2 regions of the Streptomyces bugieae genome follow, and region 1 is predicted to be linked to the other one. Evidence: riboswitches for the same ligand, from Rfam matches in the RefSeq annotation. Region 1 holds a riboswitch; the other holds the start of a gene.
The links. Region 1 has a riboswitch for glycine ahead of gcvP (aminomethyl-transferring glycine dehydrogenase). Riboswitches for the same ligand answer to the same signal wherever they lie in the genome.
Positions count from the first base shown of each region.

Region 2: it holds a riboswitch for glycine, as region 1 does, so the genes downstream of both, gcvT (glycine cleavage system aminomethyltransferase GcvT) here and gcvP (aminomethyl-transferring glycine dehydrogenase) in region 1, are expected to answer to the same signal.

Region 1 covers NZ_JAZBJP010000001.1:1,115,423-1,130,857, forward strand. The annotation lists gene V2J85_RS05105 (substrate-binding and VWA domain-containing protein) at 1-635, shown strand, start outside; gene V2J85_RS05110 (glutamate-cysteine ligase family protein) at 682-2,235, opposite strand; gene V2J85_RS05115 (hypothetical protein) at 2,814-3,404, shown strand; gene V2J85_RS05120 (DUF5999 family protein) at 3,759-3,953, shown strand; gene gcvP (aminomethyl-transferring glycine dehydrogenase) at 4,031-6,916, opposite strand; glycine riboswitch at 7,105-7,202, opposite strand; gene V2J85_RS05130 (PRC-barrel domain-containing protein) at 7,317-7,712, shown strand; gene V2J85_RS05135 (DNA polymerase IV) at 7,610-9,073, opposite strand; gene V2J85_RS05140 (MerR family transcriptional regulator) at 9,140-9,745, opposite strand; gene V2J85_RS05145 (bifunctional nuclease family protein) at 9,941-10,414, opposite strand; gene ftsR (transcriptional regulator FtsR) at 10,471-11,217, opposite strand; gene V2J85_RS05155 (FHA domain-containing protein) at 11,235-12,083, opposite strand; gene V2J85_RS05160 (DUF881 domain-containing protein) at 12,202-13,191, opposite strand; gene V2J85_RS05165 (small basic family protein) at 13,197-13,529, opposite strand; gene V2J85_RS05170 (DUF881 domain-containing protein) at 13,526-14,458, opposite strand; gene V2J85_RS05175 (mannose-1-phosphate guanyltransferase) at 14,534-15,435, opposite strand, start outside.
Region 2 covers NZ_JAZBJP010000016.1:2,333-17,767, reverse strand. The annotation lists gene V2J85_RS23190 (APC family permease) at 1-384, opposite strand, end outside; gene glyA (serine hydroxymethyltransferase) at 637-1,899, opposite strand; gene gcvH (glycine cleavage system protein GcvH) at 1,952-2,329, opposite strand; gene gcvT (glycine cleavage system aminomethyltransferase GcvT) at 2,460-3,587, opposite strand; glycine riboswitch at 3,621-3,737, opposite strand; glycine riboswitch at 3,738-3,833, opposite strand; gene V2J85_RS23170 (AAA family ATPase) at 4,057-4,800, shown strand; gene V2J85_RS23165 (enhanced serine sensitivity protein SseB) at 4,936-5,739, shown strand; gene V2J85_RS23160 (enhanced serine sensitivity protein SseB C-terminal domain-containing protein) at 5,860-6,657, shown strand; gene V2J85_RS23155 (ABC transporter permease) at 7,118-8,116, shown strand; gene V2J85_RS23150 (ABC transporter substrate-binding protein) at 8,222-9,976, shown strand; gene V2J85_RS23145 (ABC transporter permease) at 10,055-11,065, shown strand; gene V2J85_RS23140 (ABC transporter ATP-binding protein) at 11,062-12,162, shown strand; gene V2J85_RS23135 (ABC transporter ATP-binding protein) at 12,159-13,277, shown strand; gene V2J85_RS23130 (M1 family metallopeptidase) at 13,388-14,797, shown strand; gene V2J85_RS23125 (trimeric intracellular cation channel family protein) at 14,817-15,435, opposite strand, start outside.

The DNA.
Region 1 (15,435 bases):
GTGCCCGGATCTCCACCGTGGTGGACGCCTCGGCGTCGATGGGCAACCTGGTGCCGGGGCGAGGCGGCCAGACCCGGATGGACCTCGCCCGGAACTCGCTCCTCCAGGCGCTGGCCACGTTCACGCCCGAGGACGAGATCGGGCTGTGGAAGTTCGCCACCCACCTGGACGGCGAGAAGGACTACCAGGAGCTCTCCCCGACCGGTCGTCTCGGCGACCGGGAGGGCGACGGTGGCACCCACCGTGACGCGCTCGCCGCCGCGTTCGGCTCGCTGGCCCCGGTACCCCACGGCGCCACCGGTTTGTACGACACCGTCCTCGCCGCCTACGAGGAGGCCCGCCGGACGTACACGAGCGGGAAGTTCAACGCGGTGGTGCTCGTCACCGACGGCGCCAATGACGACGCGAGCAGTATCGGGCTCGACGCCTTGGTCACCAAGCTGGGGAAGCTGTCGGATCCGGGGCGTCCGGTGCCGCTGATCGCCGTCGCGATCGGTCCGGAGGCCGACGCGTCGGCGTTGGACCGGATCGTGGCACCCACCGGCGGTTCGGCCCACCGGGTGGACGATCCGTCGCAGATCCACCAGGTGATCCTCAAGGCCATCATGGCGGCGGGCAGCAAGGCGCCGCGCTGAGCCCGCGCGGCCGCGGCCGCCCCCGGCCTCGCCCCCCCGGTGGCGGCTACGCCCCCTCGGTCGCCGCCTGGCGAGGACCCGGCACCGCGGTGCGGGCGCCGAGCGGCCAGGCGACCGCCCAGGTGTGCACCGGCTGCCCGGTGTGCATCAGTTCGCGGTACCGCCGGGTCATGGCGGCGAGTGCGGCGTCCCGGTCCAGGCCCTGCCGGCGGGCGTGGTGGTACGCCGCGGCCTGCCAGGAGGCGCCGTTGACCCGCCGTCGGCAGCGCTCCTCGATGATGCCCAGATAGTGGTCGCGGTCGGCCGCCTCCACGCCCCAGGCGTCCAGTCCGCGCGCGGCCAGCGGCAGCAGTTCCTGGCGTACCAGCCGTACGGCCGGGATGTCGGCGAGGGCGGTGGTCCGGCCGGGGCGGGGCCATTGCAGGGTGGCGTCGATGCCGTACCGGCAGGCGGTGTCGAAGTTGCCGGCCGCGGCGGCGAACGGGAGGCGGGTCCAGATGGGGCGCGGTTCCTCGGCCAGGGCGCGCACCAGGCCGTAGTAGAACGCGGTGTTGGCGATGGTGTCGGCGACGGTGGGGCCGGCCGGCAGTACCCGGTTCTCGACCCTGAGGTGGGCGACGCCGTCGGCGACCGCGTAGACGGGGCGGTTCCAGCGGTAGATCGTGCCGTTGTGCAGCACGAGTTCGGCCAGGTCGGGCACGCCGCCCTCGGCCAGGACCCGCAGCGGCTCCTGCGGTCCGCACACCGGGAGCAGGGGCGGGAAGTAGCGCAGGTTCTCCTCGAAGAGGTCGTATGCGGATTCGATCCAGCGTTCGCCGAACCATGTGCGCGGGCGTACGCCCTGCGCCTGTAGTTCCGGTGCGCGGGTGTCGGTGGCCTGCTGGAAGACCGGCGGCCGCGACTCCCGCCACAGTTCCCGGCCGAAGAGGAACGGCGAGTTGGCGCCGACCGCGATCTGCGCGGCGGCAACGGCCTGGGCCGCGTTCCATACGGCGGCGAAGCGGCCCGGTGTCACCTGGAGGTGCAGCTGGACGGAGGTGCAGGCGGCCTCCGGCGCGATCGAGGGGGAACGCGCCACCAGATGCTCGACGCCCTGGATGTCCAGGACGAAGTCCTCGCCGCGGGCCGCCCGCATCTGGTCGTTGAGCAGGACGTAGCGGTCGTTCTCGGAGAGGCTGGCGACGGTCAGGTCGGCGGCGTCCAGGGTCGGCAGAATGCCGATCATCACGATTCCGGCGGCGACTTCGCGGGCCTTTCTTTCGGCGTAACTCAGGCCCGTGCGGAGTTCCTCGGCGAGCTGGTCCAGCACGCGGCCGGAGAGCCGGTGCGGGAGGATATTGACTTCCAGATTGCACTGGGCGAGTTCGGTCTGGAAATCCTGGCTGGCGATCCGTTCGAGAACCTGGGAGTTCAGCATGCGGGGGCGCCCGTCGGCGCCGGCGAGATTGAGCTCGATCTCCAGGCCCATGAGATTCCGGGGCCGGTCGAACCGCTTCTCCACGAGGAGCCTGTGCAATCCCTCGAGACAGTCGTGTAGCTTTCTTCGATAACGCTCCCGGTCCGCCAGGTCGATCCCGTCCGCGGCGACCTTCTCCCCCATCGAAAGGGTCCCTCCTCCAGTGAACGGCCCGCGGCCACGGGCCGCTTGGGGGCGAACCCGGGCACGCCGGGGCTCGCGCTACGGTCGATGATGCCCCGGCAATCTGATCGATAACGCCTCCGGGGCGGCCGGGTGCCGATAGGCTCGAAGTGGTACGGCGCCCGGCATCTTCCACCGGCATATCTCAGCGGCGATCGCCGTCCGCATTTCGCTCGTGAGATTCACCGACGAGATCCGGCCTACCGCACCGGCGAGGCAATACGAGGTGGCGCGACAAAGGCTCCGTACAAATTGGAGTAAATCACCTCGCGGACCGGTCCGGATTCGGCCTTGTCGGAAATCCGCAAGGCCGGTAGCCGAAACACTTTCAGAACATACGTCGTATAAACTCCGCTTACGAGGCAGAGACTTGGCGCCCCGTGTCGCGGTGTTCCCACCCGTGGCGTGGTTCGACGACAGGCCCTGATTCCCCACGCCGGGCCGCAGCCCCGGCCGGCCACGCTCTGACCCCGCACGCAAACAGCGCCGTTTGCACCTGCCACGCTCCACCGTGTCTCCGAAGTGAGAGGCGACCCACCATGCCGCTGCACGTTGCCCCTGCCCCCGCGCCCGCCCTGCGCAGCATCCTGACCGCCCTCGGCTCGCCGACCGCCGTCCGCGAGGCCCCGGTCCCCGCCCTGCGCGCCCATCAGGGCCCGCTCAGCCCCGACCACCCGCTGCCCCTGCACGTCTGGGACGACGTCAGCCGGGCCGACGGCACGCCGCACACCCGGCTGGCCGGCTGGCAGTTCCTGGTCCGCGGCGGCGAGCGGGCCGTGGCGACCGCCGAGGCGGTGCTCACCGCGGACGGCTGGACGTTCGGGCGGTTCTGCGGCGGCCCCTACGTCGCCTCGACCGAACGGGCGCTGGCACAGTCCGAGGCGCTCACCGCGCCCTACCAGCCCCGGCTGCTGTCCGTACCGGAGCTGTACATGCTCACCCTCTGGCTGCATCACGACCTCTCCTCCGACGGGGCCGCGGGGCTGCCGGCAGCCGATGACCTGCTGGTGCCGCTGGCGCCCGCCCCGCCCGGCATCGCCGCCCACCGCACGCACCACGTCGCGGACCTGCTCCCCCGGCTCACCCTGCGTCTGGCCTCCGCGCCCCTGGAACTGCGCGAACCGGCCTGAGCCGCAAGCCGGCGGCGTCCTTCCGGGTACCCGCGCACCGGCGCACCACGCCCCTCACGACCGTGCCCCGTGGCCCTTTCCGGTCACGGGGCGCGCTGGCGTGCTCACCCGCGCGGGCTAGCCCGCGGATACCACTGCCAACCTCCTTGGAGCGGAGAGCACTTGGGAGCAACCGCCCGCACGGGTGACGCGTCGATATCGAGTGAGTACCGCTGCTGCGAAATCCCTGCGGAATCCCCTCCGTAGGGCAACACTGGGACCGACCGAAGAAACGGGGGAGCGGCCATGGCCATCTCATCGAGCTCATCGAGCCGCACGACGACGTTCACCACACCGCAGCGAAAGACAACTTCCATGTGTCAGCACCAACCACCTTGCCCCTCAGCGGATTCCACCGACCGGGAGGCCGCACACCTTGTGGCACACCACCCGGAGCAGGGCTGGAGCCTGCTCTGCAACGGCGTCCTGCTCTTCGAGGACACCGGTGAGCTGCTGCCTGACGGGCAGGTCATCGCCCCGCACCGGGCCCGGGTCACCGCGGCGGCCTGACCCCGCGCACCCGGTAGAACCACCAGGGCCCCCGGCAGAACGCCTGCCGAGGGCCCTTGCTGTTGCCGTGGAACGGCTCAGCCGTCGTACGCGTCCAGCGGCGGGCAGGAGCAGACGAGGTTGCGGTCACCGAAGGCGCCGTCGATGCGGCGAACCGGCGGCCAGTACTTCTCGGCCGCCACGACACCGGCCGGGAAGACGGCCTCCTCGCGGGAGTACGGGTGGGTCCACTCGCCGCCGAGCGCGCCCGCGGTGTGCGGGGCGTTGCGCAGCGGGTTGTCGTCCTTGTCCCACTCCCCCGTGCCGACCTTCTCGATCTCCGCGCGGATGGCGATCATCGCGTCGCAGAAGCGGTCCAGCTCGGCGAGGTCCTCGCTCTCGGTCGGCTCGATCATGAGCGTGCCGGCCACCGGGAAGGACATCGTCGGCGCGTGGAAGCCGTAGTCGATCAGCCGCTTGGCGACGTCGTCGATGCTCACGCCGGTCGCCTTGGTCAGCGGCCGGACGTCGATGATGCACTCGTGCGCCACCAGGCCGCCGGGGCCGGTGTAGAGCACGGGGTAGTGCGGCTCCAGGCGCTTGGCGATGTAGTTGGCGCTGAGGACCGCGACCTGGGTGGCGCGCTTGAGGCCCTCGCCGCCCATCAGGCGGACGTACGCCCAGGAGATCGGCAGGATGCCCGCGGAGCCCCAGGGGGCCGCCGAGATCGGTCCGACGCCGGTCTCCGGGCCCGCGGTGGGCTGCAGCGGGTGGTTGGGGAGGTACGGCGCCAGGTGGGCGCGGACGGCGACCGGGCCGACACCGGGGCCACCGCCGCCGTGCGGGATGCAGAAGGTCTTGTGCAGGTTGAGGTGCGAGACGTCGCCGCCGAACTTGCCCGGCTCGGCGAGGCCGACCAGCGCGTTCAGGTTGGCACCGTCGACGTAGACCTGGCCGCCGGCGTCGTGCACCGCGGCGCAGATCTGGGTGATGTGCTCCTCGAACACGCCGTGGGTGGAGGGGTAGGTCACCATCAGGACCGCGAGCTCGTCACGGTGCTTCTCGATCTTGGCGTGCAGGTCGTCGGCGTCGACCTCGCCGTCCTCGCCGGTCTTGACGACGACGACCTTCATGCCGGCCATCACGGCGCTGGCGGCGTTGGTGCCGTGCGCCGAGGACGGGATCAGGCAGACCGTGCGCTGCTCGTCCCCGTTGGCGCGGTGGTAGGCGCGGACCGCCAGCAGGCCGGCCAGCTCGCCCTGGGAGCCGGCGTTGGGCTGGATGGAGACCTTGTCGTAGCCGGTGACGGTGGCGAGGCGCTCCTCCAGTTCCTGGATGAGCGTGAGGTAGCCCTGCGCCTGGTCGGCCGGGGCGAAGGGGTGCAGCTGGCCGAACGCGGGCCAGGTGACCGGCTCCATCTCGGTGGTGGCGTTCAGCTTCATCGTGCAGGAACCGAGCGGGATCATGCCGCGGTCCAGCGCGTAGTCCTTGTCGGCGAGGGTGCGCAGGTAGCGCAGCATCGCGGTCTCGGAGCGGTGCTCGTGGAAGACCGGGTGGGTGAGGTAGTCGTCGGTGCGCAGCAGCGACTGCGGAAGCGTTTCGTCGGTGGTCGCGTCGAGCTTCTCGATGTCGGCCTGCACGCCGAAGGCGGCCCAGACCCCGGTCAGCTGGGCGCGGCCGGTGGTCTCGTCGCAGGCGATGCCGACCAGGTCCGCGTCGACCTGGCGGAGGTTGATGCCGGCCTCGCGGGCGGCGGCGACGACCTCGGCGGCCCGGCCGGGCACCCGCGCGGTCAGCGTGTCGAAGTACGCGCCGTGGACCAGCTCCACGCCACCGGCCCGCAGGCCCTCGGCGAGGATGCCCGCGTAGCGGTGGGTGCGGCGGGCGATGGTCCGCAGGCCCTCGGGGCCGTGGTAGACGGCGTACATGCCGGCCATGACGGCCAGCAGCACCTGCGCGGTGCAGATGTTGCTGGTGGCCTTCTCACGGCGGATGTGCTGCTCACGGGTCTGCAGGGCGAGCCGGTAGGCCTTCTGGCCGTCGGCGTCCACGGAGACGCCCACGAGGCGGCCGGGGAGGCTGCGCGCGTACTGCTCGCGCACCGCCATGAAGCCGGCGTGCGGCCCGCCGAAGCCCATCGGGACGCCGAAGCGCTGGGTGGTGCCGACCGCGATGTCCGCGCCGAGCTCGCCGGGCGAGGTCAGCAGGGTCAGCGCGAGCAGGTCGGCGGCGACGGTGACGACCGCGCCGAGCTCATGGGCGCGCTCGATCAGGGCGCGCGGGTCCCGGACGGCACCGGAGGCGCCCGGGTACTGCAGCAGGACGCCGAAGACGCCGCGCTCGGCGATCTCGGCGGGGATGCCCTCGGAGAGGTCGGCGACGACGACCTCGACGCCGGTCGGCTCGGCGCGGGTCTCGATCACGGCGATGGTCTGCGGCAGGCAGTCGGCGTCGACGAGGAAGACGCCCTGCTTGACCTTGCCGACGCGGCGGGAGAGCGCCATCGCCTCGGCCGCCGCGGTGCCCTCGTCCAGGAGGGAGGCGCCGGAGGTGGGCAGTCCGGTCAGCTCGGCGACCATCGTCTGGAAGTTCAGCAGCGCCTCCAGGCGGCCCTGCGAGATCTCCGGCTGGTAGGGGGTGTACGCCGTGTACCAGGCCGGGTTCTCCATGACGTTGCGGAGGATCACCGGCGGCGTGAACGTCCCGTAGTAGCCCAGGCCGATCATGGAGGCCAGCACCTGGTTGCGGTCCGCGAGGCCGCGCAGCTCCTGGAGGACCTCGGCCTCGGTACGGGCCTGCGGCAGGCCGAGCGCCTCCGCGCTCCTGATCACATCGGGTACGGCGGTGGCGGTGAGCTCGTCCAGCGACCCGAAACCGATGTGCGCCAGCATCTTGGCCTGCGCCTCGTGGTCGGGGCCGACGTGCCGGGCTTCGAAGGGGGTGCCGCGCTCCAGCTCGGTCAGGGAGATGCGGTTGGTGGTCATCTGCGGGGGCCTCCTGGTCGGTACGACCTACGAGGGGCACCACGGCGCGGGTGCCCGGACGGCCTCCCCCTCTGTCATCTCAACCTGAGAGCTTCACCGGCCCGCGCATGGCGGCCCGGCTTTCACCGTCGGTGAGGAGGGGTCCCGGAGCTGTGCCTTCCGCGGCCCGCCCTGCTTTCCAGAGTGACCTCGTCCGTGCGGTACGTGTGCCTGAGAGATTCCGGGGAGGATTTGCTCCTTCGGCGCCCTGGTCGCGTACGACAAAGGACTCTCCCGCACGGGTTCTGCGGCCATTCGCCAGCCTACCAGCGCGCCACTCGAAGGATCCTTCGAGTGGCCGGGGCATGAAATGTGCCGTTTGGTAGTTGTCACAGGGCAGTTGCGACCAATTGGAGGGGCCGTGCAAACCGATATCGATCCCCGGAGCCTGATCGGCCGCAAAGCGTTCGACCGTAACGGCGCGAAGATAGGCACCATCGACGAGGTCTATCTGGACGACGCGACGGGGGAACCGGAGTGGGCAGCCGTACGCACCGGGCTCTTCAGCCGGGACGCGTTCGTCCCCCTGGAGCCCAGCAAAATGGTCGGCGAGAGCCTGCACATCCCCTACGACCGCAAGCTGATCAAGGACGCCCCGGACTTCGGTGTGGGCCGCCATCTCTCCCCTGAGCAGGAACTCCAGCTCTACCACCACTACCGCCTGGATATCTCCTCCCCCGACTCCGACGCCGCGTCCCCCGGCAATTCGGGCACCTCCGACACCGACTTCGGCAAGATCGCCGGATCGGAGGACTGATCCGCCGCGGGCCCCCCGCCCACCAGCGGCAGGGGCTCCCCCGGCCGCAGCGCCGGATCCTCGACGGCAAAGGTCCGCACCCTCCCTGGTGCGGACCACGGCGTCTCGAAGCGGACGGTCACTCTCCCCAGCCCGCTGCCCTGTACCCACCCGGCGCCGTACTCGTCGTGGACCACGTCCACGCCCGGATGCCAGCGGCGCGGCCGCTCCTCCTCGGGCGCCTCCTCGGCCGGCTCCGCCCCGGCCCGCTCCTCCGCGGCCCGCGCCAGCTCCTCGGCCTCCCGCTCCGTCGTGAGCTGGGCGAACAGGTCTTCCTGGGTGAAGTCGGCCAGCCCGCTGACCCCCACGCCCAGCAGCCGGACGCCGCCGGTGGTGTCCACCAGCTCCAGCAGCCGCACCGCGGCCTCCCGGATGACCGCGGGGTCGTCGGTCGGCCCGCGGAGCGTCTCGGAGCGGGTCAGCGTCGAGAAGTCGTAGTTGCGCACCTTGATCACCACCGTGCGCCCGGAGCGCCCGGCCGCCCGCAGCCGCTGGACGCAGCGGTCGGCCAGCCGCAGCACCTCCATCCGCACCCGCGTCCGGTCGGTCAGGTCGACCTCGAAGGTGTCCTCGACGGAGATGGACTTGGCATCGCGCTCGGCCACCACGGGACGGTCGTCCTGCCCCAGGGCCATCGCGTACAGCCCGGCGCCGTGCGCCTTCCCCAGGAGTCGTACCAGCTCCGCCTCGCCGGCCTCCGCGGTCTCGGCGATCGTGTGGATCCCGGCCCGGCGCAGCGTCTCCGCCGTCGCGGGCCCCACCCCGGGCAGCGTCCGGACCGACATCGGGCCCAGCAGCTCCCGCTCGGTACCGGGCGGAATGACCACCAGGCCGTCCGGCTTGGCCTGCTCGGACGCGATCTTCGCCAGCATCTTGGCGCCGGCCAGCCCCACCGAGCCGGTCAGCCCGGTCGCCGCCCGGATGTCGCGCCGCAGCTGCTCCCCCACGGCCCGTACCGCGGCCGTCTCCGGGGCCACCCCGCCCGCCTCCAGGTCCACGAACGCCTCGTCCAGACTCAGCGGCTCCACCAGCGGCGACAGGGCGTGCAGCAGCCCCATGACCGTTTCACTCACCTGGCGGTACAGGGTGAAACGCGGACTGAGATACGCGGCGTTGGGGCACAGCCGGCGCGCCTGGGCCGTCGGCATCGCCGAGCGCACCCCGAAGACCCGGGCCTCGTACGACGCCGTGGCGACCACACCGCGCGGCCCGATCCCGCCGACCACCACCGGTTTCCCGCGCAGGCTCGGCTTCGCCGCCTGCTCAGCAGAGGCGTAGAACGCATCCATGTCCAGATGCAGGATCGTCGGCGCGGGTCTCACATGTCCGATGCTGCCGCATGGCACTGACAATCGACCCGTCGCCGGGCCGGGGCCCGGGGGCGCGGCTCAGCCGGCCCGGTTGCGCCGCCGCGCCAGCTCGTCGTGCGGGTTCTTCCCGACCAGCGTCTCGCCGGTGTCGACGCGCTCACCGTGCAGCTGCGAGAGGGCGCCCTCCACGTCCCGCCACACCACGCCGACGGCGATCCCGAAGACCCCCTGGCCGCCCTGGAGCAGGTCGACGACCTGGTCGGGTGAGGTGCACTCGTAGACCGTCGCGCCGTCGCTCATCAGCGTCATCCGGGTCAGATCCGCCAGCCCCCGCGCGCGCAGGTGCTGGACGGCGGTGCGGATGTTCTGCAACGAGACACCGGTGTCCAGCAGCCGCTTGACGATCTTCAGGACGACGACGTCCCGGAAGCTGTAGAGCCGCTGGGTGCCGGAGCCGTACGCCGGCCGGATGCTCGGCTCCACCAGGCCGGTGCGTGCCCAGTAGTCGAGCTGCCGGTAGGTGATGCCCGCTGCCGCGCACGCGGTCGGGCCGCGATAGCCGATGTCCTGCGCCTCGCAGTCCCCCGACACCGCCGCGGCCGGTGCCGGGGCGCGGTTCGCCGTTGCCCCCGCGTGGAGCGGCAACGCCCCTTCCGCCGCCATACCGTCGCCGGTGATTGCCACGCCGCCCTCCGTCCTCCACGTCCCGGACGGGACCTGCCATATCGACGGTATGCAGTCACTCGGGGTGCGTCAACGATCGCCGCGCTCGCCACGCCGAGTGATAATCACCCTACGAGTGGTTTCTCGTGACCTCGCGTGGGGAATGGCTAAATAGTTTGGCCGGAATCAGACCCTTCGCCCGTCCGGCCGCACCGGCTACTGGCTGTTGGTCCCGAAGTCCTCGGGTGAGATCTGGTCGAGGAACTCGCGGAACTTCTCCACCTCGTCCTCCTGCTCGTCCGGGATCGCGATCCCCGCGTCGTCCAGCACACCATCGGTGCCGAAGATCGGCGTTCCGGTGCGCAGGGCCAGCGCTATCGCGTCGGACGGACGGGCACTGACCTCCACCCCGCTGGCGAAGACCAGTTCCGCATAGAAGACCCCCTCGCGCAGGTCGGTGATGCGGACCTGCGTCAGCTCCTGCCCCACCGCCTCCAGCACGTCCTTGAAAAGGTCGTGCGTCAGCGGCCTGGCAGGGACCATGCCCTGCTGGGCGAAGGCGATGGCGGTGGCCTCACCCGGCCCGATCCAAATGGGCAGGTAACGGTCGCCCCCCACCTCCCGCAGGAGCACGATCGGTTGGCTGGAAGGCATTTCCACCCGGACACCCACGACGTCGAGCTCGTTCACACAGCAACCCTAGGACGTGCCCGGCAGGTTTGGGTAGTCGGGCACTCTTTTGCTCACTACGGCCGGCCCCGCAGCGCGCTCTGGACCAGCGCCGCGTGCAGCCGTACGGAGAGCGTGGCGAGCTCCCTGGCGGTGGCCTCGGCATGGGCCCTGGTCTGCGGATTACGGTGCCGCCGAAGGGGTGCAACGACCTGCTCGACCAGGCCCGCCTCGCGCTCCGCGGCCGCCTTGACGACCCGCAGATGCCGTGGTTCGAGGCCGAAACCGCCCAGGTCGGCGACAAGTTTGGCGACCGTGACGGCCTCGATGTCGTATCCGCCGTCCGCATGGGGGACGATGAGTCCGTACGACTCCCAGTCGGCGAGCGCCGCCTCGTCCACCTCGGCGGCGGCCAGCAGCTCGGCCCGGCCGATCCGGGCAGCCGTGGGGGTGTCCTCGCCCGCTTCCGGGACGCCCTCGATCAGATCGCGGGCAGGTGCGGCGGGCGCCGGCAGCGCGACCTGCTCACCGCGCTCGATGGCGTCCAGATGCTCGCGGATGACCTTCAGCGGCAGATAGTGGTCGCGCTGCATCCGCAGGACGTTCGCCAGCCGCTCCACGTCGGCCGGGGTGAATTTCCGGTACCCGGAAGGCGTGCGCTTCGGCTCGACCAGCCCCTCGGCCTCCAGGAAGCGGATCTTGGAGATGGTGACCTCGGGGAATTCCTCGCGCAGCTGGTTGAGCACCGTGCCGATGCTCACCGGCCTGCCGTCCGAGGAGGCGGTGCCGGAATCTCCGGCACCGCCTTTCGGTGTATGGCGCATGTGCCTTCCCTGGCCGGTCAGATACCGGCGCCTCGCTGGCTCGCGTAGAAGACCAGGCGGTACTTGCCGATCTGGACCTCGTCGCCGTTGGTGAGGGCGACGGAGTCGATGCGCTCACGGTTGACGTAGGTGCCGTTCAGGCTGCCGACGTCGGAGACCGTGAAGAGGCCGTCCGGGCCGCGACGGAATTCCACATGGCGACGCGAGACCGTCACGTCGTCGAGGAAGATGTCGCTCTGCGGATGCCGGCCCGCCGTCGTCAGCTCGCTGTCCAGCAGGAAACGGCTGCCGGAGTTCGGACCGCGGCGGACGATGAGCAGCGCCGAACCCAACGGAAGGGCGTCGACGGCCGCCTGGGCCTCCGGGGACAGCGCGGGCGAGAGGTTCTGGCCCGTCGTCTCCGAGTCGTAGGCCTCGAGCCCCGAGATGGAGATCGTCGACGTCGTCTCGGACGCCCGCTCGGGCTGCGCGCCCGCACGCAGCGGCGCGCCGCAGTTGGAGCAGAACCGGCTCGCCTCGGCGTTCCGGTGCCCACACCTCGTACAAACCGGCAAGGCTGGACCTCCGCCCGTGGGTGCGGCTGATGGTTCCTGGGAACCTATGCGGGCGGCACCGGAGGGGTCAACAGAACCCGCGCCGTGCCCCCCGGACGGACCGCCGACCTCGTCACGGAAGAGCGGACGGTTCTCGGCCGCGCCGCTCTCGTCGGCCCGGCCCGCGGCGCGATGCCGCGCGGAGCCGCTGCCGCCCTCCTGGCGCGCGCTCTTGCCGAACAGCTTTCCAAACAACTTCACGGGCGATTCCCCTTGAACGAAACAGACCCGCCCGTGGGGCAGGACGAACCCTCGATGCACACACCGGCCCATCCGGACATCCAGTGAACGTCCGTGGCCTCCAGACAGTTTCCACCACACACCACACGCACGGTGCGTCGACCCCCCGCTACCTCATGCCCTCCTGGGGCACTCGACATACCTGTACGCCTCACTGCGATGACGACCGAGCGTAGTCAGGCCGCTTCGCCGCTCGCAAGGCGTCCACAATGATCTTCTTTTCTCGGGTCACAGACACCTTGGCCTGCTCCTTTTCCAGTGTCTGGACCACTCCGCCGGGGATGTTCAGCGCCGGTTCCAGATCCTCCGGCTTGCCGATGACCTTGAAGCGGTACGGCTGCGTGACGCGCCTGCCGTCGATCTCCACCCCGCCCCGGACGTCCGAGAGGGAGGTGTTCGCGACGACCCGGACGTCATTGACCTGGATCGCCTCGGCGCCGGCCGCCCGCAGCTCCTGGATGGTGTCCAGCAGCTTGTCCGCCTCCACGGAGTGCGTCGGGTCGTCGATGGTCAGGTTGATGCCGGGCCCTTGCGCCGCGACGGTCCCGGCCAGCACGCCCAGCTGCTGTTCCTTCTCCACGGTCTGCTTACGGGCCTCCTCGGCCTGGTCCGAGCTGTTCGCCAGCTCGGTCTTCTGCCCTTCCAGGCGCCGCTGTTCGTCCGTCAACCGCTGGGAGCGGTTGTCCAGCTCGTCCAGGATGCGCACCAGGTCCTCCTGACGCGCACCTCGCAGCGCACTGCTGTCACTCGTGGAACGTACCTGAATCGCCAGGCCGAGGCCGAGAATGAACAGCAGCAGGGCGACGATCAGTTGAGCCCGGGTCAACCGCGGCGGCCACAGGCTCGCCACCAGCCGCTCACGACCGGTCTTCGGGCGTTCCGCGTCCCCGTCGCCGGTGTCCGCCGCCGGGGCCGAGGAGTCTGCCCCGTTGTCCGGCTTCTGTCCAGTCGTGTCCGGTTCCTGGCTTTCCGCGTCGTCCGCGGACTTCGCCGGTTCCGGGGTGCTCCGGCTCTCCGGCGGCATCGGCTGCCGGCCGGCCGAGCCGTGTTCCTGCTCCCGCTCCGGCTCCGGCTTCTGCTCCGGTCGTTCGGGCCGCTGCTCCGGCTTCTGCTCCGGCTCAGGGGTCTCGTCCGTTGCCATCCGCCTCACGCCCGGAAGACGTGCCGGCGGATCGCCGCGGCGTTGGAGAAGATGCGGATGCCGAGCACGACCACGACACCGGTGGAGAGTTGGGCACCGACGCCCAGCTTGTCACCGAGGAAGACGATCAGCGCCGCGACGACCACGTTCGACAGGAAGGAGACCACGAAGACCTTGTCGTCGAAGATCCCGTCCAGCATGGCCCGCAGACCTCCGAACACGGCGTCCAGCGCGGCGACGACAGCGATCGGCAAGTAAGGCTCGACCACCGTCGGCACCACGGGCCGAACCACCAGCCCGACCACGACTCCCACGATGAGGCCCAGTACGGCGATCACGATGTGCCCTTCCCTGTGTCGGCGCCGTCCGGCTTGGCGGCACCGGCCTGCGGCTTTGCGGTACGTACGATCAAGCTGGGCGCGGGCGGCAGCGTCAGCTCGCTCTCGGCGGAAATCCTGGCGCGGACGCCGTAGTTCTCCTGCAGAATGTGCAGGTACTGACCGTCGGCGCTGTCCTGGAACGCGGTGCTCAGCCGCTGCCCGTCCCCCACCGCCAGCACCGTATAAGGCGGCACCAGTGGCTTGTTGTCGACCAGTATGGCGTCTCCTGCGGCTCTGATCGCCGAGAGTGACGTAAGCCGCTGTCCATTGACGGAGATGGCCTCCGCGCCCGAGGCCCACAGGCCGTTGACGACGCGCTGCATGTCCCGGTCCCGCACCCGCCCGGTGTCCGAGAAGTCGCTGCTCTCCCGTGGCCCGCCGCCGCTGGACTCGGCTCCCTTGGCGTCGTCCACGACGAGCTTCACGCCGGGACCGGTGGCCTGCGTCGAACCGGCCAGCAGGGCGAGCAGTTCGGCCTTGCCCCCACCGTGCTGCTTCAGCGCCTCGCGCTGCATCCTGCTGACGTCGTCCCGCAGCGCGTCGACGCGCTTCTGCTGCCGGTCCGCCTCGCCGGTGCCCTTCTGGATGCGGTTGATCAGCTCCGTACGCTCCTTGGCGAGCGTCGGTGCGGATATCCGGGCCTGGGCCGCCCCGACGGTCACCACGAGCGCGGCCAGCACCAGACCGGCCGCGAGGCCCAACTTCGCCCGCAGGGTGCGCGGCAGACCGCGCACGCCGGCCTCGGACTTGCGCGCGGCCGCCTCGGCGTACCCGTCGTCGAGGCTGTGATCCATCACGTTGGTCAGCAGCGACATGGACGCGTCGGGGCGCGCGGCCGGTCTGTTCGGTGTGCTCCGATCGGGGCGCTGCTGCGACATGCCGCACATCGTCGCACGTCGGCTCCGCAGTCTCCCAATGGCCCCACCGGCGTGCCGATGCCCGGCCCGCCGGTGGGGTCCGGATCAGCGTCCGGCGCTGTCCACCACGGCCGACCACTCGTCCAGCAGCTGCTGGGCGGAGGCGTCGTCCGGTCCTTCCGCCCACAGGTGCGTGACCGCCTCGGCCGGGTCGGGCAGGACCAGGATCCAGCGGCCGTCGGACTCCACGACCCGGACGCCGTCGGTGGTGTCCACGTCGCGGTCGCCGGCCGCCTCGACGACGTGCCGCATGACCAGGCCCTTGACCGCCCAGGGGGTGGCCAGGTCGCGCCGCAGGACGTGGGCCCGCGGGATCCGCGCGTCGATCTGGCTGACCGTGAGCTGGGTGCGGGCCACCAGGCCGATCAGCCGGACGAAGGCGGCGGCGCCGTCGAAGACGCTGCTGAACTCCGGGATGATGAAGCCGCCCATGCCGTCACCGCCGAAGACCGTGCCGTCCTCCCGGCCCACCCGGGTCAGGTCGTCGGGCGAGGTCGTCGTCCACTCCACCTGCGTGCCGTGGTAGGCGGCCACCTGCTCGGCGATCCGGGTGGTGGTCACCGGCAGCGCGACCCGGCCGGTGCGCCGCTCGGCGGCGATCAGGTCCAGCATGACCAGCAGCGCGCGGTCGTCCTCGATGATCCGGCCGCGTTCGTCCACGAGGGACAGCCGCTCACCGACCGGGTCGAAGCGCACGCCGAAGGCGGCCCGCGCCGAGGCCACGATCTCGCCGAGCCGGACGAGCCCGGAGCGTCGGGCGTCGGCGGTCTCGGTGGGCCGGGACTCGTCGAGACCGGGGTTGATGGTCAGGGAATCGACTCCGAGCCGGCCCAGGAGGCTGGGCAGGACCAGACCCGCACTGCCGTTGGAGGCGTCCACGACGACCTTCAGCCCCGACTCGGCGATGCCGGTGGTGTCCAGGGACCGCAGCAGCGAGCCGGTGTACG
Region 2 (15,435 bases), on a different contig from region 1:
CGGTTCGACCAGCCCCTTCGCCCAGCCGAAGTCCCAGGACGTCATGTACTGGGTGGCGGCGATCGACTCGATCGGGATGAGCGAGGCGACCGCGATCCACACCGCCCAGCCGGTGACGAAGCCGAGCACCGGCCCGTGCGAGAGGTGACCGTAGCGGGCCATTCCGCCGGGGATCGGGTAGGCCGCGCCGACCTCCGCGTAGGACATCGCGATCATGCCGATGAAGACGGCACCGATCACCCAGGCGACCAGCGCCGCCGGGCCCGCCACCTGGGCGGCGGCACCGGCGCCGAAGAGCCAGCCGGAGCCGAAGATCGAGCCGATGCCGATCATGATGAGGGCGAAGAGGCTGAGCCCCTTCCGGTCGCCCGCGCTCATGTCCATGGGGTGGTGTCGTCCGTCCTGCTGTCGAAAATGCCCCCTCGCCGTTGAAGGGCCGCTGCGAGCTGACACCTTATTTCGCGCGAATCACCGTGAATCACCGGTTCCGCCGTGAGGGCGCGCGAGAGCGAGGAAAGGGGAGGAAAATCCGGGTGAGCAGACCATGAGCCCGGGACCAACGGCCCCGGGCTCACGGCCCGTTGACCCTCCGTCCGCCGCTCGGCGACGGTCCGGAGGATCACCGCATGAGACGCGTCACAGCGACGGGTACAGCGGGTACTTCTCCGCGAGCGCGGTGACCCGGGCCTTGAGGGCCTCCGCGTCGTAGTCGGGCTTGAGGGCCTGGGCGATGATGTCGGCGACCTCGCGGAAGTCCTCGGCCGTGAAGCCGCGGGTGGCCAGGGCCGGGGTGCCGATCCGCAGACCCGAGGTCACCATCGGGGGCCGGGGGTCGTTGGGGATGGCGTTGCGGTTGACGGTGATGCCGACCTCGTGGAGCCGGTCCTCGGCCTGCTGGCCGTCGAGCTGGCTGTTGCGCAGGTCGACCAGGACGAGGTGGACGTCGGTGCCGCCGGACAGGACCGACACACCGTGCTCGGTGACGTCGTCCTGGACCAGGCGCTCGGCGAGGATCTTGGCGCCCTCCAGGGTGCGCTGCTGGCGCTCCTTGAACTCGTCGGACGCGGCGACCTTGAAGGAGACCGCCTTCGCGGCGATGACGTGCTCCAGCGGACCGCCCTGCTGACCGGGGAAGACGGCAGAGTTGATCTTCTTGGAGATCTCGGGCGTGGCGGAGAGGATGACGCCGCCGCGGGGACCGCCGAGGGTCTTGTGGGTGGTGGTGGTCACCACGTGGGCGTGCGGGACGGGCGACGGGTGCAGCCCGGCCGCGACCAGACCCGCGAAGTGGGCCATGTCGACCATGAGGTAGGCGCCGACCTCGTCCGCGATGCGGCGGAAGGCGGCGAAGTCGAGCTGGCGGGGGTAGGCGGACCAGCCGGCGACGATGAGCTTGGGCCGGTGTTCCTTGGCCAGGCGCTCGACCTCGTCCATGTCGACCAGGTTGGTCTTCTCGTCGACGTGGTACGGCACGACGTGGTAGAGCTTGCCGCTGAAGTTGATCTTCATGCCGTGGGTCAGGTGCCCGCCGTGGGCGAGGTTGAGACCCAGGATGGTGTCGCCCGGCTTGAGGAGGGCGAACATGGCGGCGGCGTTGGCCTGGGCGCCGGAGTGGGGCTGGACGTTGGCGTAAGGGGCGTCGAAGAGGGCCTTGATGCGGTCGATGGCGATCTGTTCGACGACGTCGACGTGCTCGCAGCCGCCGTAGTAGCGGCGGCCGGGGTAGCCCTCGGCGTACTTGTTGGTGAGGACGGAGCCCTGGGCCTCCATGACCGCGACGGGAGCGAAGTTCTCCGAGGCGATCATTTCGAGGGTGGACTGCTGGCGGTGCAGCTCGGCGTCGACGGCCGCGGCGACGTCGGGGTCGAGCTCGTGCAGGGAGCTGTTCAGAAGCGACATGAGTCTTTCCTGGAGGGGTCGGAGGGCGCAGAGCACTTCCGGGCGGGGTGGCTCACTCGGTGATGAACGCGGCGTACTCGTCGGCCGTCAGCAGCTCGGCGGGCTCGTCGCTCATCTTCACCTTGAACAGCCAACCGCCCTCGAACGGGGCGGAGTTCACCAGCGAGGGGTCGTTGACGACGTCCTCGTTGATCTCCACGATCTCGCCGTGCACGGGCGCGTAGAGATCGCTGACCGACTTGGTCGACTCCAGCTCACCGCAGCTCTCGCCCGCCGTGACCGTGGAGCCGACCTCAGGGAGCTGCACGTAGACGACGTCGCCGAGCGCGTTCGCCGCGTGCTCCGTGATGCCGACCGTCGAGACGCCTTCCTCGGCGGCCGACAGCCACTCGTGCTCCTTGCTGTAGCGCAGCTGCTGGGGGTTGCTCATGGCTCGATTCTCCTGTACGCGAGGGTGTGATCGTGAATGGGGGCACCTCCCCGGACGAAGTCCGGGGGGAGCGTCTTGCACAGTGAGACGCGCGGTGGCGCGCCGCCGCCCGGTCCGCCGGGACGAACCGTTACTTCTGCCGCTTGTAGAAGGGCAGCGCGATGACCTCGTACGGCTCATGGCTTCCACGGATGTCCACGTGGACACCCTCGGTGCCCGGTGTGGCGTAGGCCGCGTCGACGTACGCGATGGCGATCGGCCGGCCGAGCGTGGGGGAGGGGGCGCCCGAGGTGACCTCGCCGATCACCGTGCCGTCGGCGGAGACGACCGGGTAGCCCGCGCGTGGGACCCGGCGGCCCTGGGCGATCAGCCCGACCAGCTTGCGCGGCGGGGCGGCCTCGGCGCGTTCGGCGGCCACCTCCAGCGCGGCGCGGCCGACGAAGTCGCCGTTGTTGGTCGTCTTCTCGAATTTCACGACCCGGCCCAGGCCGGCGTCGAACGGGGTGATGGCGGTGGTGAGCTCATGCCCGTACAGCGGCATGCCCGCCTCCAGGCGCAGGGTGTCCCGGCAGGACAGCCCGCACGGCACCAGGCCCACGTCCTTGCCGGCCTCGGTCAGCGCCTCCCAGAGGGCGACCGCGTCGGCCGGCCGGACGAACAGCTCGAAGCCGTCCTCGCCGGTGTAGCCGGTACGGGCGATCAGCGCCTCGACGCCGGCGACCGTGCCGGGCAGGCCGGCGTAGTACTTCAGCCCGTCCAGATCGGCGTCCGTCAGCTTCTTGAGGATGCCGGGGGACTCCGGGCCCTGCACCGCGAGCAGCGCGTAGGCGTCCCGGTCGTCGCGGACCACGGCGTCGAAGCCGCCGCCCCGAGCGGTCAGCGCGTCCAGCACGACCTGGGCGTTGGAGGCGTTGGCGACGACCATGTACTCCTGGTCGGCCAAGCGGTAGACGATCAGGTCGTCGAGGATGCCGCCCTCGGCGTTGCAGATCATGGTGTACCGGGCGCGGCCGGTCTTCACCCCGCCGATGTTGCCGACCAGGGCGAAGTCGAGGAGGTCGGCGGCCTGCGGGCCGGTGACGGTGATCTCGCCCATGTGGGAGAGGTCGAAGAGGCCGGCGCGGCTGCGGACCGCGACGTGCTCGTCGCGCTCGCTGCCGTAGCGCAGTGGCATGTCCCAGCCGGCGAAGTCGGTCATGGTCGCGCCGAGTGCCCGATGCGTGGCATCGAGCGCCGTGCGGCGGGGGGCATCAGTCATGGTTCTGGGCTCCCAGGCAGGGGTGACAAGACGTTCTCCCCATCTGTCATCGGAACCTGAGAGGTTCACCGGGAGCCCGCGAACGGGCCCGGTTTGCACCTTGGGTGGAGCCGCCCCGTGGGCCGGGCCGGGCTCGCTTTTCAGATCTGCCTCGCCCGCGCGGTATAGGGGCCTGAGAGATTCAAGGGAGGACTTGCTCCTTCGGCGCCCCGCCGTGGCGGCCGGGGACTCTCCCGCGCGGATTCAAGCGGCCGGTATGGAGTTGGCGGTGCACGGGTGAACCGAGATGTGCACGTGGCGCGCACATCATTGCACGGGATCGCCGAATACAGGAGGCCCGGTCGCCGCACCGCACCCGACGTGGGCGGATCGCACAATCACCTTGATGGCCATTACCTTTTCTTGACACTCTGCGGGTAGGGAACCGGCCTCGGGCCGGACCGCAACCCGGACGGGGAGGGTGATCACGATGCACAGGGACGCGGCACTCGCGGCCACATCGGGGGCCGGACCCGAAGAGCCGGTGGCGGTCCGCGCCGCCGAGCCGGTGACGGTCCGCGCCGCCGCGCCCCGGGCCCGGCGCCCGGCGCGTCCGGTCGTCCGGCCGGGGCGCGGCGCGCGGGTGGTGGACCTGCGCGGCGCCGGCCGGGCCCGGGCCGCCGCCGAGCTGCGGTTCCCGCCCGGTGACCTGGTGGTCGTCTCCGGCCTGCCGGGCAGCGGCAAGAGCACCCTGATGCACCGCGTCGTGCCGCCGCTGGACGGCGGCGGGGCCGAGGTGCACCGGATCGACTCCCAGGACGTCCGCGAGCGCTGGGAGCGCGGCCGGCTGCGCCGGCTGCCCTACGGCCTGTACCGCCCGCTGGTCCGGGCCGCGCACTATCTGGCGCTCGGCCGGGCGCTGCGCTCCGGCCGCAGCGTGGTGGTGCACGACTGCGGGACGCTGGCGTGGGTGCGCCGGTGGATCGCCCGGGCGGCCGGCCGCGGCGGCCGCGGGCTGCACCTCGTGCTGCTCGACGTGGCACCGGAGGTGGCCCGGGCCGGCCAGGAGGCGCGCGGCCGCGGGGTGTCGGGGTACGCCTTCGCCCGGCACCGCCGGGCGGTGGCCGGGCTGGTCGGCGGCGCGGAGGCGGCCCGGCTGCCGCGGGGATTCGCCTCGGCCGTGCTGCTGGACCGCCGCGCGGCGAGCGCCCTGGAAACCCTCACCTTCCGCTGACCGATGCCGCCCCTTCGCCCGCGCCGCCGCTCGTCGCGGCGGGACCCGGCACCGTACGCGCGGCACCGGCCTTCCCTCGTCTAGGGTCATGGGCCAGAAAGCGCGGAGTGCGGTGTGGAACACGGGTGGATGCAGATGAACTTTCCGGAGCAGGGGATACCGCAGCTGGCCTGGCCGGCGAACGAGCTCGAAGAGGTGCTGGCCGCGTCGGTCGGGCATCCCGGCGCCGGCGGCCGGATCGTCGAGGTCCTGGGCCGCAGCCGGGTGTGGGTGCCGCTGCCCAACGGCGGCGGCCCGGACGGCGCGGGCCTCGGTACCGCCGGGCTGGACCTGCCCACCGTCGACATCGGCGGGCTGGCCTACGTCCCGGTCTACAGCTCCGAGCAGGAGTTCCTGCGGGTCGTCGGCTCGCACATGTCCTTCACCGTCGCCCCGGCCCGGGAGTTCGCCCGCGGGCTGCCGCCGAAGATCGGGATCGTGGTGAACCCGGACGGGACGGTCGGCGTCCCGGTACCGCCGCCCGCGGTGGCCGAATTGTGCCGCTCGGGACGTCAGGAACCGGACACCGGCGCACTGCCGAGCGGCGGCCGGGTGCGGCTCTTCGAACCGGACTGGCAGGACGAGCCGGTGGACTTCCTGGCCGCCGCCGGACTGGAGTTCTCCGGCGTCGGAATTGTCCTGACTGCCCGGCGTGTCCTGGCCAGTGTCGAAGGCGACACGCCCGCGCTGTTCGTCGGTGTCCAGGTCGCTACGGTCCCCGAGGCGCTGCACGACGGATCGGCCCGCGACGCGGTGCTCGCGGGCCTGGGACGGGCCCTCGGCGCGGTGCCGGTGCCCTGGCCCGTGCAGCTCGTCATGCTCGACCTCGCCCAGGGCGACCCGGTCGCCGACTGGATGCTGGAGCGGGTACGGCCGTTCTACTCGCGCGAGCACTCCTAGGGTTCGCCGTTGTCGCGGAGGCCGCGGCCTTCCGGCCCTGGACCATCGGCAAGCCCTAAGCTGGTTGGATGACGCGCGGGCGCACCCACACGTGCCCTGCCGAGAGAAGGGACGGACCACGTGAGTGCGGGTGCGCATCAGGGGCCGCCGGCGACCGGACAGCTGGAGCAGCTGCTGCAGCAGGTCTCGCCCGGCCGTTACGACGCCTACGAGGCGCTGCTGCACGCACTCGCCGCGGGCCAGGTCTGGATGCTGCTCTGGCACGGCCGGGCCGGTTCGCCCGACGCGCAGTACGGGAACATGGAGGTCGACGGCCTCGGTTACGCGCCGTGCGTGACCTCCGCGCCCGAACTCGCCGCCTCCGGCTGGAACCGCGACCACGAGGTCGTCAGCGGCCTGGAGATCGCCGCCGCGCTCTTCCCCGACCGCTGGGGACTGTGGCTGAATCCGCACGCTCCCGGCGGCGGAGTCGGCATTCCGTGGCTGGATCTGCGCCGGATCGCCGGCGGCCTCGACCGGCTGCCCGCCGGCCCGCTGCGGATCTCCGATCCGGTCATCGACATCCCGCAGTTCTACGCGCTGCTGGCGCAGAACGCCCATCGCACGCCCGCCGTACGGTCGTTGCGCCGCGCCTGGGTGCAGCCCGCGCTCGGCGCCCCGTATCTGGCGATCGGTCTGGATCTGTACGACACCGGCCCGCAGGCGGTGGATTCCGCCCGGTTGATGATCCAGCAGTCGATCGGTGCCGTTCCGGACGGATTGCCGGTCTCCACGGTCGCGATGAACGACGAGTACGACCCGGTCGCCATGTGGATGCGGGCCGCCGCGCGGCCGTTCTTCGACCGTGACGGCTACACCCAGCAGCCGGCCCAGCCGCCGGCGCCCTCGTACGGCTACGGCTACCCCCGCCCTTACTGACAGGCCCGCCCGTCGCCCGACCACCACCCCTCAACGACGCCCTCCGGGTGGCCCCCGCCCGTCTCTCCTGTCGGAGCGTGTCGCTCCGGCAGGTTTCTTGTGGTGAATTCGCCCCGTACGCCCCGCGGTTGAGGTGCTCTCCCGCGGCTCTTCGCTCCGCTCAGCCCGAACTTGTGTCCGTATAACGGAAAGTCGTGGAGCACATCACAGTTGCGCATCCTTTCCCTGTCAGGGCTGGTGACTGATCGCGAAGGGGATGAAGACTCCGGAAACAACAAGGGCCTCGGTCCTTTGTGCGAGCGTCATTCCGGTCGGCGTCGGGTGAACCGCTTCCTTCCGCAAGGTGAACTCCCATGAGGATCACCGGACTTGCTCCGCAGTGCACCAATTGACGTGAACCAGGCCGCTACCGCGGCGGGCAGGGGCCGGCCACCGTCGGCCGAGAGGGGTCAAAGGCACCGTGACCGCACCGATCGAGACCACCGGGGCGGCTGCCGAGGCGCAGCCGGAAGCGGTGCTGGAGGGCGTGTCGAGCAAGCGCATCGAAGGGCGTTCGCTCGGCCAGATCGCATGGCTGCGCTTCCGGCGGGACAAGGTCGCGGTGGCGGGTGCCATCGTTGTCATCCTGCTGATCGCCGTCGCGGCGCTCTCCCGTCCGCTGCAGGCCCTGCTCGGACTGGACCCCAACGCGCCCAACGAGTCGCTGATCGACCCCAACACCACGCTGCCCAAGGGGGACTTCGGCGGGATGAGCGGGGACCACCTGCTCGGCGTGGACCCGAAGTTCGGCCGCGATCTGCTCGCCCGGGTCCTGGAGGGCTCCTGGGTGTCGCTGATCGTGGCGTTCGGCGCGACGCTGCTGTCGGTCGCCATCGGCACCGTGCTCGGCGTGATCGCCGGTTTCTACCGCGGGCGGGTGGACGCCTTCATCAGCCGCATGATGGACGTCTTCCTGGCGTTCCCGCTGCTGCTGTTCGCCATCGCGATCTCCGCCTCGCTGCAGGGCGGCGCCTTCGGCCTGGAGGGCCTGCCGCTGCACATCTCGGTGCTGATCTTCGTGATCGGCTTCTTCAACTGGCCGTACATGGGACGGATCGTGCGCGCGCAGACGCTGTCGCTGCGCGAGCGGGAATTCGTGGACGCCGCCCGGGGCATGGGCGCGCGCGGACCGTTCATCCTCTTCCGGGAGCTGCTGCCCAACCTGGTGGGCCCCATCATCGTCTACTCGACGCTGCTGATCCCCTCCAACATCCTCTTCGAGGCCGCGTTGAGCTTCCTGGGCGTCGGCATCCAGCCGCCCCAGGCCTCCTGGGGCGGCATGCTCAACCAGGCGGTCAAGTACTACGAGGTCGACCCCCAGTACATGATCGTCCCCGGCCTCGCGATCTTCGTCACCGTGCTCGCGTTCAACCTGCTCGGTGACGGTCTGCGGGACGCGCTGGACCCGCGCAGCCGCTGACGGCACCGCGGGCAACCCGCCCCAGCCGCCACCGCGCTTTGTGTTGTGACGTTTCTCGACGAACGAAGACCGTACGAAGACCGAACGAAGGGGACACCGACCACCATGCGAAGGTCAGTTCCGGTCGCGACCATAGCGGCCATCACCAGTGCGGGCCTTTTGCTGGCCGGCTGCAGCGGGGGCAAGGGCTCCTCGGAGGGCTCAGGGGAGGCCAACGCGGCCACCAAGGGCGTCGTCAACGCCTCGGACGCCAAGGGCGGCACGGTCACCTACGCCATGAGCGACGCCCCCGAGTCGTTCGACCCGGGCAACACCTACTACGCCTTCATCTACAACTTCAGCCGGCTCTACGCGCGCCCGCTGACCACCTTCAAGCCGGGCCCCGGCCCCAAGGGCAACCAGCTGGTCCCGGACCTCGCCGAGTCGATGGGCAAGCCCAGCGACGGCGGCAAGACCTGGACGTACAAGCTCCGCAAGGGCATCAAGTACGAGGACGGCTCCACCGTCACCTCGCAGGACGTCAAGTACGCCGTGGAGCGCTCCAACTTCGCGCGTGACGTGCTCTCGCTGGGCCCGAACTACTTCCAGCAGTTCCTCAAGGACAACGACGGCGGCGGCTACAAGGGTCCGTACAAGGACAAGAGCAAGGCCGGTCTGAAGTCCATCGAGACCCCCGACGACCAGACGATCGTCTTCCACCTCAAGAAGCCGTTCGCCGAGTTCGACTACCTGGTCAGCGCCCCGCAGACCGCGCCGGTCCCGCAGGCCAAGGACAAGGGCGCGGACTACACCAAGTCGGTGCTGTCCACCGGCTCGTACAAGTTCCAGAGCTACCAGGAGGGCAAGCAGCTCACCCTGGTCCGCAACCCGCAGTGGTCGGCGAAGACCGACCCGCTGCGCAAGCAGCTCCCGGACAAGATCGTGCTGAACCTGAAGGTCGCCCAGTCGACGATCGACAAGGACCTCCAGTCCGGCAACACCCTGGTCGACCTGGCCGGCCGCGGCGTCGACGGCCAGACGCAGGCCCAGCTCCTGACCAACTCCGACGAGAAGGCCAACACCGACAACGCGCTCGGCCAGCGCCTCGTCTACACGGCGATCAACACCAAGGTGAAGCCGTTCGACAACCTCGAGTGCCGCAAGGCGATCGAGTACGCGATCGACAAGAAGGCCGTGCAGACCGCGCTCGGCGGCCCGATCCGCGGTGAGCTGGCCTCCACGGTCCTGCCGACCGACATCGCCGGCTACCAGAAGTACGACCTGTACCCGCAGAAGTACACCGGCGACAAGCTCGACCTGAGCGAGGCCAAGAAGCACTGGGACAAGTGCGGCGCCGGCAAGACCACGACCACGATCCTGGCCCGCAACGACCGCCAGGACGAGGTCGACGCGGCCACCTCGGTCATCGAGTCGCTCAAGAAGATCGGCGTCACCGCCAAGATCCAGTCGTACCCGACGAGCAAGTACTTCTCGGACTACGCCGGTGTGCCGGAGTTCAACAAGAAGAACAACGTCGGCCTGATCATGATGCAGTGGGGCTCCGACTTCCCCACCGGCTACGGCTACCTGCAGCAGATCCTGAACGGCAAGGCGATCAGCAAGTCCGGCAACACGAACCTGTCCGAGCTGGACGACCCGGAGATCAACAAGCTGCTCGAAACGGCCATCGCCAACACCGACAAGGCGGCCCGCGAGAAGGCGTACGCCGAGATCGACAAGAAGACGATGGAGCAGGCGGCGCTGGTCCCGCTCACCTACTTCAAGGTCCTGATGTACCGCTCGCCCAAGGCCACCAACCTGGTGTCCACCTCGGCCTTCAGCGGTCAGTACGACTACCTCAACATCGGCGTCAAGAAGTAGCAGCCCTGGAAGGCAGGTGAAGGCATTGGTGTCCGCGGGCCGGTTCCGGCCGGCCCGCGGCGCCGACGCCGCATCCCCGTGTTCTCGTACATCATCCGCAGGTTGATCAGCGCAGTGATCCTGCTGCTGATCGTCAGCGCGGTCACTTTCGGCATCTTCTTCCTGCTGCCGAAACTGGCCGGGCAGAGCACCGACCAGCTTGCCCAGCAGTACATCGGAAAGGCCCCCACGGCCGCGGACATCGCCGCGGTGAAGAAGAACCTCGGCCTGGACAAGCCCGTGTACGAGCAGTACTGGGACTTCCTCAAGGGCATCTTCGTCGGCGTCGACTACAAGTTCGGCCCGGAAGCGGCCAAGTGCCACGTGCCGTGCTTCGGTTACTCGTTCAAGACCCACATCGAGGTCTGGCCGGAGATCCAGTCCCGGCTCCCGGTGACCCTCTCGCTGGCCGCCGGCGCGGCCGTGCTCTGGGTCGTCTCCGGCGTCGCCACCGGCGTGCTCTCCGCGCTGCGCCCCGGCTCGTTCTTCGACCGTGCGGCGATGGGCGTGGCGCTGGCCGGCGTCTCCCTCCCGATGTTCTTCACCGGTGCGCTGGCCCTGGCCCTGTTCACCTATCAGTGGCCGATCTTCGAACGCAGCGACTACGTACCGCTGCTGGACAACCCGTTCCTCTGGGCCCGCACCCTGGTGCTGCCCTGGGTGACCCTGGCCTTCCTCTACTCCGCGCTCTACGCCCGGCTCACCCGGGCCGGCATGCTGGAGACGCTGGCCGAGGACTTCATCCGCACCGCCCGCGCCAAGGGCCTGCAGGAGCGCAAGGTGGTCGTCCGGCACGGTCTGCGCGCCGCACTCACCCCGATCATCACCGTCTTCGGCATGGACCTCGGCCTGCTGCTCGGCGGCGCGCTCATCACCGAACAGGTCTTCTCGCTCAAGGGAGTCGGCGCCTTCGCCGTCGAGGCGATCAACGCCAACGACCTGCCGAACATCCTCGGCGTCACCCTGCTCGCCGCGTTCTTCATCGTCATTTGCAACCTGGTGGTGGACGTTCTGTACGCCGCCGTCGACCCGCGGGTGAGGCTCTCGTGACCGACTCCTCCGAGGACAGGACCGCCACCGCGGCGGCCACCCCGACCACGGCACCGCAGACGTCCGCCTTCCTCGACGTGCGCGACCTGAAGGTGCACTTCCCCACCGACGACGGCCTGGTGAAGTCCGTCGACGGGCTGACCTTCAGCCTGGAGAAGGGCAAGACGCTCGGCATCGTCGGCGAGTCCGGCTCCGGCAAGTCGGTGACCTCGCTCGCCGTGATGGGCCTGCACCGCGCCTCGCGCCAGCAGCGCAACAAGGTCCGGATGTCCGGCGAGATCTGGCTGGACGGCAAGGAGCTGGTCTCCGCCGACCCGGACGAGGTGCGCCGGCTGCGCGGCCGCGAGATGGCCATGATCTTCCAGGATCCGCTGTCCGCGCTGCACCCGTTCTACTCGGTCGGCAAGCAGATCACGGAGGCCTACCGGGTCCACAACGACGTGGACAAGAAGACCGCGCGCAAGCGGGCGATCGAGATGCTCGACCGGGTCGGCATCCCGCAGCCCGACAAGCGGGTCGACGACCATCCGCACCAGTTCTCCGGCGGTATGCGCCAGCGCGCGATGATCGCGATGGCGCTGGTCAACAACCCCGAGCTGCTCATCGCGGACGAGCCGACCACCGCCCTGGACGTCACCGTCCAGGCGCAGATCCTGGACCTGATCCGCGATCTGCAGAAGGAGTTCGGCTCGGCGGTCATCATCATCACCCACGACCTGGGCGTGGTCGCCGAGCTCGCCGACGACCTGCTGGTGATGTACGGCGGCCGGTGCGTCGAGCGCGGCCCGGCCGAGAAGGTCTTCTACGAGCCCCAGCACCCCTACACCTGGGGGCTGCTCGGCTCCATGCCGCGCATCGACCGCGCGCAGACCGAGCGGCTGATCCCGGTCAAGGGCTCCCCGCCCAGCCTGATCAACGTCCCGTCCGGCTGTGCCTTCAACCCCCGCTGCCCGTACGCGGACGTCCCCAAGGACAACCTCACCCGTACGGTCCGCCCCGAGCTGAGCGAGGCGGGCGGCGGGCACTTCTCCGCCTGCCACATGGCGCCGGAGGAGCGGAAGCGTATCTGGACCGAAGAGATTGCGCCGAAGCTGTGACCGAGACGACTGACGACGAGAACACCACGATCCCGCTCCAGAAGTCGCCGGACGCGGCACCGGCCGGGTCCGGGGACGACGCCGAGCCGCTGCTCCGGGTGCGCGGGCTGGTCCGGCACTTCCCGATCACCAAGGGCCTGCTCAAGCGGCAGGTCGGTGCGGTGCAGGCGGTCGACGGCATCGACTTCGACGTACGGCCCGGGGAGACGCTCGGCGTGGTCGGCGAGTCCGGCTGCGGCAAGTCGACGATGGGCCGGCTGATCACCCGGCTCGACGAGCCGACCGGCGGTTCGATCGAGTTCCAGGGCACCGACATCACCCATCTGTCGCCGGGCAGGCTGCGGCCGATGCGCCGCGACGTCCAGATGATCTTCCAGGACCCGTACGGTTCGCTGAACCCGCGGCACACCATCGGCGGCATCGTCTCCACCCCCTTCCGCCTCCAGGGCGTCGAGCCGGAGGGCGGGGTGAAGAAGGAGGTGCAGCGGCTGCTGGAGCTGGTGGGCCTGAGCCCCGAGCACTACAACCGCTATCCGCACGAGTTCTCCGGCGGGCAGCGGCAGCGCATCGGCATCGCCCGGGCGCTGGCGCTCAAGCCCAAGCTGGTGGTCGCCGACGAGCCGGTGTCCGCGCTGGACGTGTCGATCCAGGCGCAGGTCGTCAACCTGATGGACGACCTCCAGGAGGAGCTGGGCCTGACCTACGTCATCATCGCCCACGACCTCTCGGTCATCCGGCACGTCTCGGACCGGATCGCGGTGATGTACCTCGGCAAGATCGTGGAGCTGGCCGACCGCACCGCGCTCTACGAGACGCCGATGCACCCGTACACCAAGGCGCTGCTGTCCGCGGTGCCGGTGCCCGACCCCAAGCGGCGCACCCAGCGGGACCGGATCCTGCTCAAGGGCGACGTGCCCTCGCCGATCAACCCGCCCTCCGGCTGCCGGTTCCGGACCCGCTGCTGGAAGGCGACCGAGGTGTGCGCCACCACCGAGCCGCCGCTGGTCGCGCTGCGGACCGGGCACCAAGTGGCCTGCCACCACCCGGAGAACGCGGAGGGTGCCGCGCCCGCAGCTGGCAACGAGCTGACAGGTCAGGCATCAAGTGACAAGTAACTCCTGACGAGTTGGCAAAGTCGCGGGTGGAACGCGGCGGGAGGGTGCAGAGTCAGCACGGTTGTTCGATCTCCGATCGATCTTCATCCGGACATCCGAAGGGATGGCTCATGGCACTCTCCCGCACCGCGCGTCGCACCTCCCGCTGGCTGGCTCTGGCCACCGCGGTGGCCTCGGCCGCCACCATCGCCGCCGCCCCCGCGGCGACCCCCGGCGCGCCCGGCGTCGGCGACCCGTACTTCCCCGAGATGGGCAACGGCGGCTTCGACGCCCTGCACTACGACCTCGGCGTCAGCTACCACCCCGACAGCGGGCGGCTCGACGGCCGCACCACGCTCACCGCCCGGGCCACCCAGAACCTCTCCGCCTTCGACCTCGACCTGCAGCAGCTGACCGTCGACTCGGTGCGGGTGAACGGCCGGCGGGCGCACTTCGCGAGATCCGGCGACGAGATAACCATCCGCCCGGAGTTCGCGCTGCGCCGCGGCGGGAAGTTCACCGTCACGGTCGCCTATCACGGCGTCCCCAAGCCGCTGAACGGCCCGATCGTCTTCGGCTCGGACTACGGCTGGATGAAGACCAAGGACGGGGTGTTCGTCGGCTGCGAGCCGAACGCCGCCTCGACGTGGTTCCCCTCCAGCGACCACCCGAGCGACAAGGCCACCTACGACATCCGGATCGACGCCCCCAAGGGCCTGACCGGGGTCTCCAACGGCCGGCTGATCGCTTCCGGGGAGGCGCACGGCCGCTCGTACGCCCACTGGCGGGAGTCCCGCCCGATGGCGACCTACCTCGCCACCGCCACCATCGGGAAGTTCGACGTCCGTACCGGAACCACCCCGGGCGGCATCCCGGTCTACGTGGCCACCGATCCGACCCTGCCCACCGGCAAGGTGGACGTGTACGGCATCACCTCGGAGGCCACCGACTACTGGTCGAAGGTCTTCGGGCCGTACCCCTTCGAGGAGACCGGCGCGATCGTCGACGACATGCCGCAGGCCGGGTTCTCGCTGGAGGTGCAGTCCAAGCCGGTCTACTCGGGGGTGCGCAGCGAGAGCACCATCGTCCACGAGCTGGCCCACCAGTGGTTCGGCGACTCGGTGTCCGTGCGGCAGTGGAAGGACATCTGGCTCAACGAGGGCTTCGCCACCTACTCGCAGTGGCTGTGGGGCGAGCACCGCGGCACGACGAGCGCCCACGACGCCTTCCGCAAGGCGTACGACGCCATCCCGGCCGACAACGGCTTCTGGAAGCAGAAGATCGCCGATCCGCAGCGCGACACGATGTTCTCCGACGCGGTCTACGAACGCGGTGCGATGACGCTCCAGGCGCTCCGCGAACGCATCGGTGACCAGGCGTTCTTCAAGCTGCTGCCGGCCTGGACCGCGGCCCACCGCTACGGCAACGCGCACACCGCCCAGTTCGTCGCGCTGGCCGAGAAGATCTCCGGGCAGAAGCTGGGGGACTTCTTCGACACCTGGCTGTACACGGAGAGCAAGCCGGAGCTGTCCGCCAAGTAGGCCGCCGGTACCGGGCGGGTCAGTCGGCGTCCGGCCGGCTGCCCGGCCGGGGGCGGAGCTGCTGGGGGCGCGGCAGGTGCAGCCCCAGGTAGACCGCGCCCATGCGCAGGGCGAACACCACCCCCGCCGAGATCGCCGCGGCGGGGGTGGGCCGGGCGCCGAGGTGGTGCAGCAGGAGGAGGCAGCCGGCGCCGGCCAGGGCGGCGATGGCGTAGACGTCCTCGCGCAGCAGCAGCGGGGGGAACTCGCCGCACAGCACGTCCCGGATGACCTCGCCGGTGACGCCGGTGAGTACCGCCAGGATGATCACGGCGAGCGGGGTGGCGCCCGCCGCGATGGCGGCCCGGGCGCCGATCACGGTGACCACGGACAGTCCGACCGCGTCGACCACCAGCAGCGACTTCCGGGGCAGCGACCAGAACCGCAGGTAGATGATGGTGCCGACACCGACGCAGATGATCACGGTGAGCAGCACCCAGTCGTGCGTCCAGTACAGCGGCCGCCGGTCGAGGATGAGATCGCGCAGCGTGCCGCCGGAGATGGACGCGGCGAAGGCGAGCACCAGGCCGCCGAAGGGGTCCATGTTGGCGCGGTAGGCGGCCAGCACCCCGCTCGCCGCGAAGGCCGCGACGCCGGCC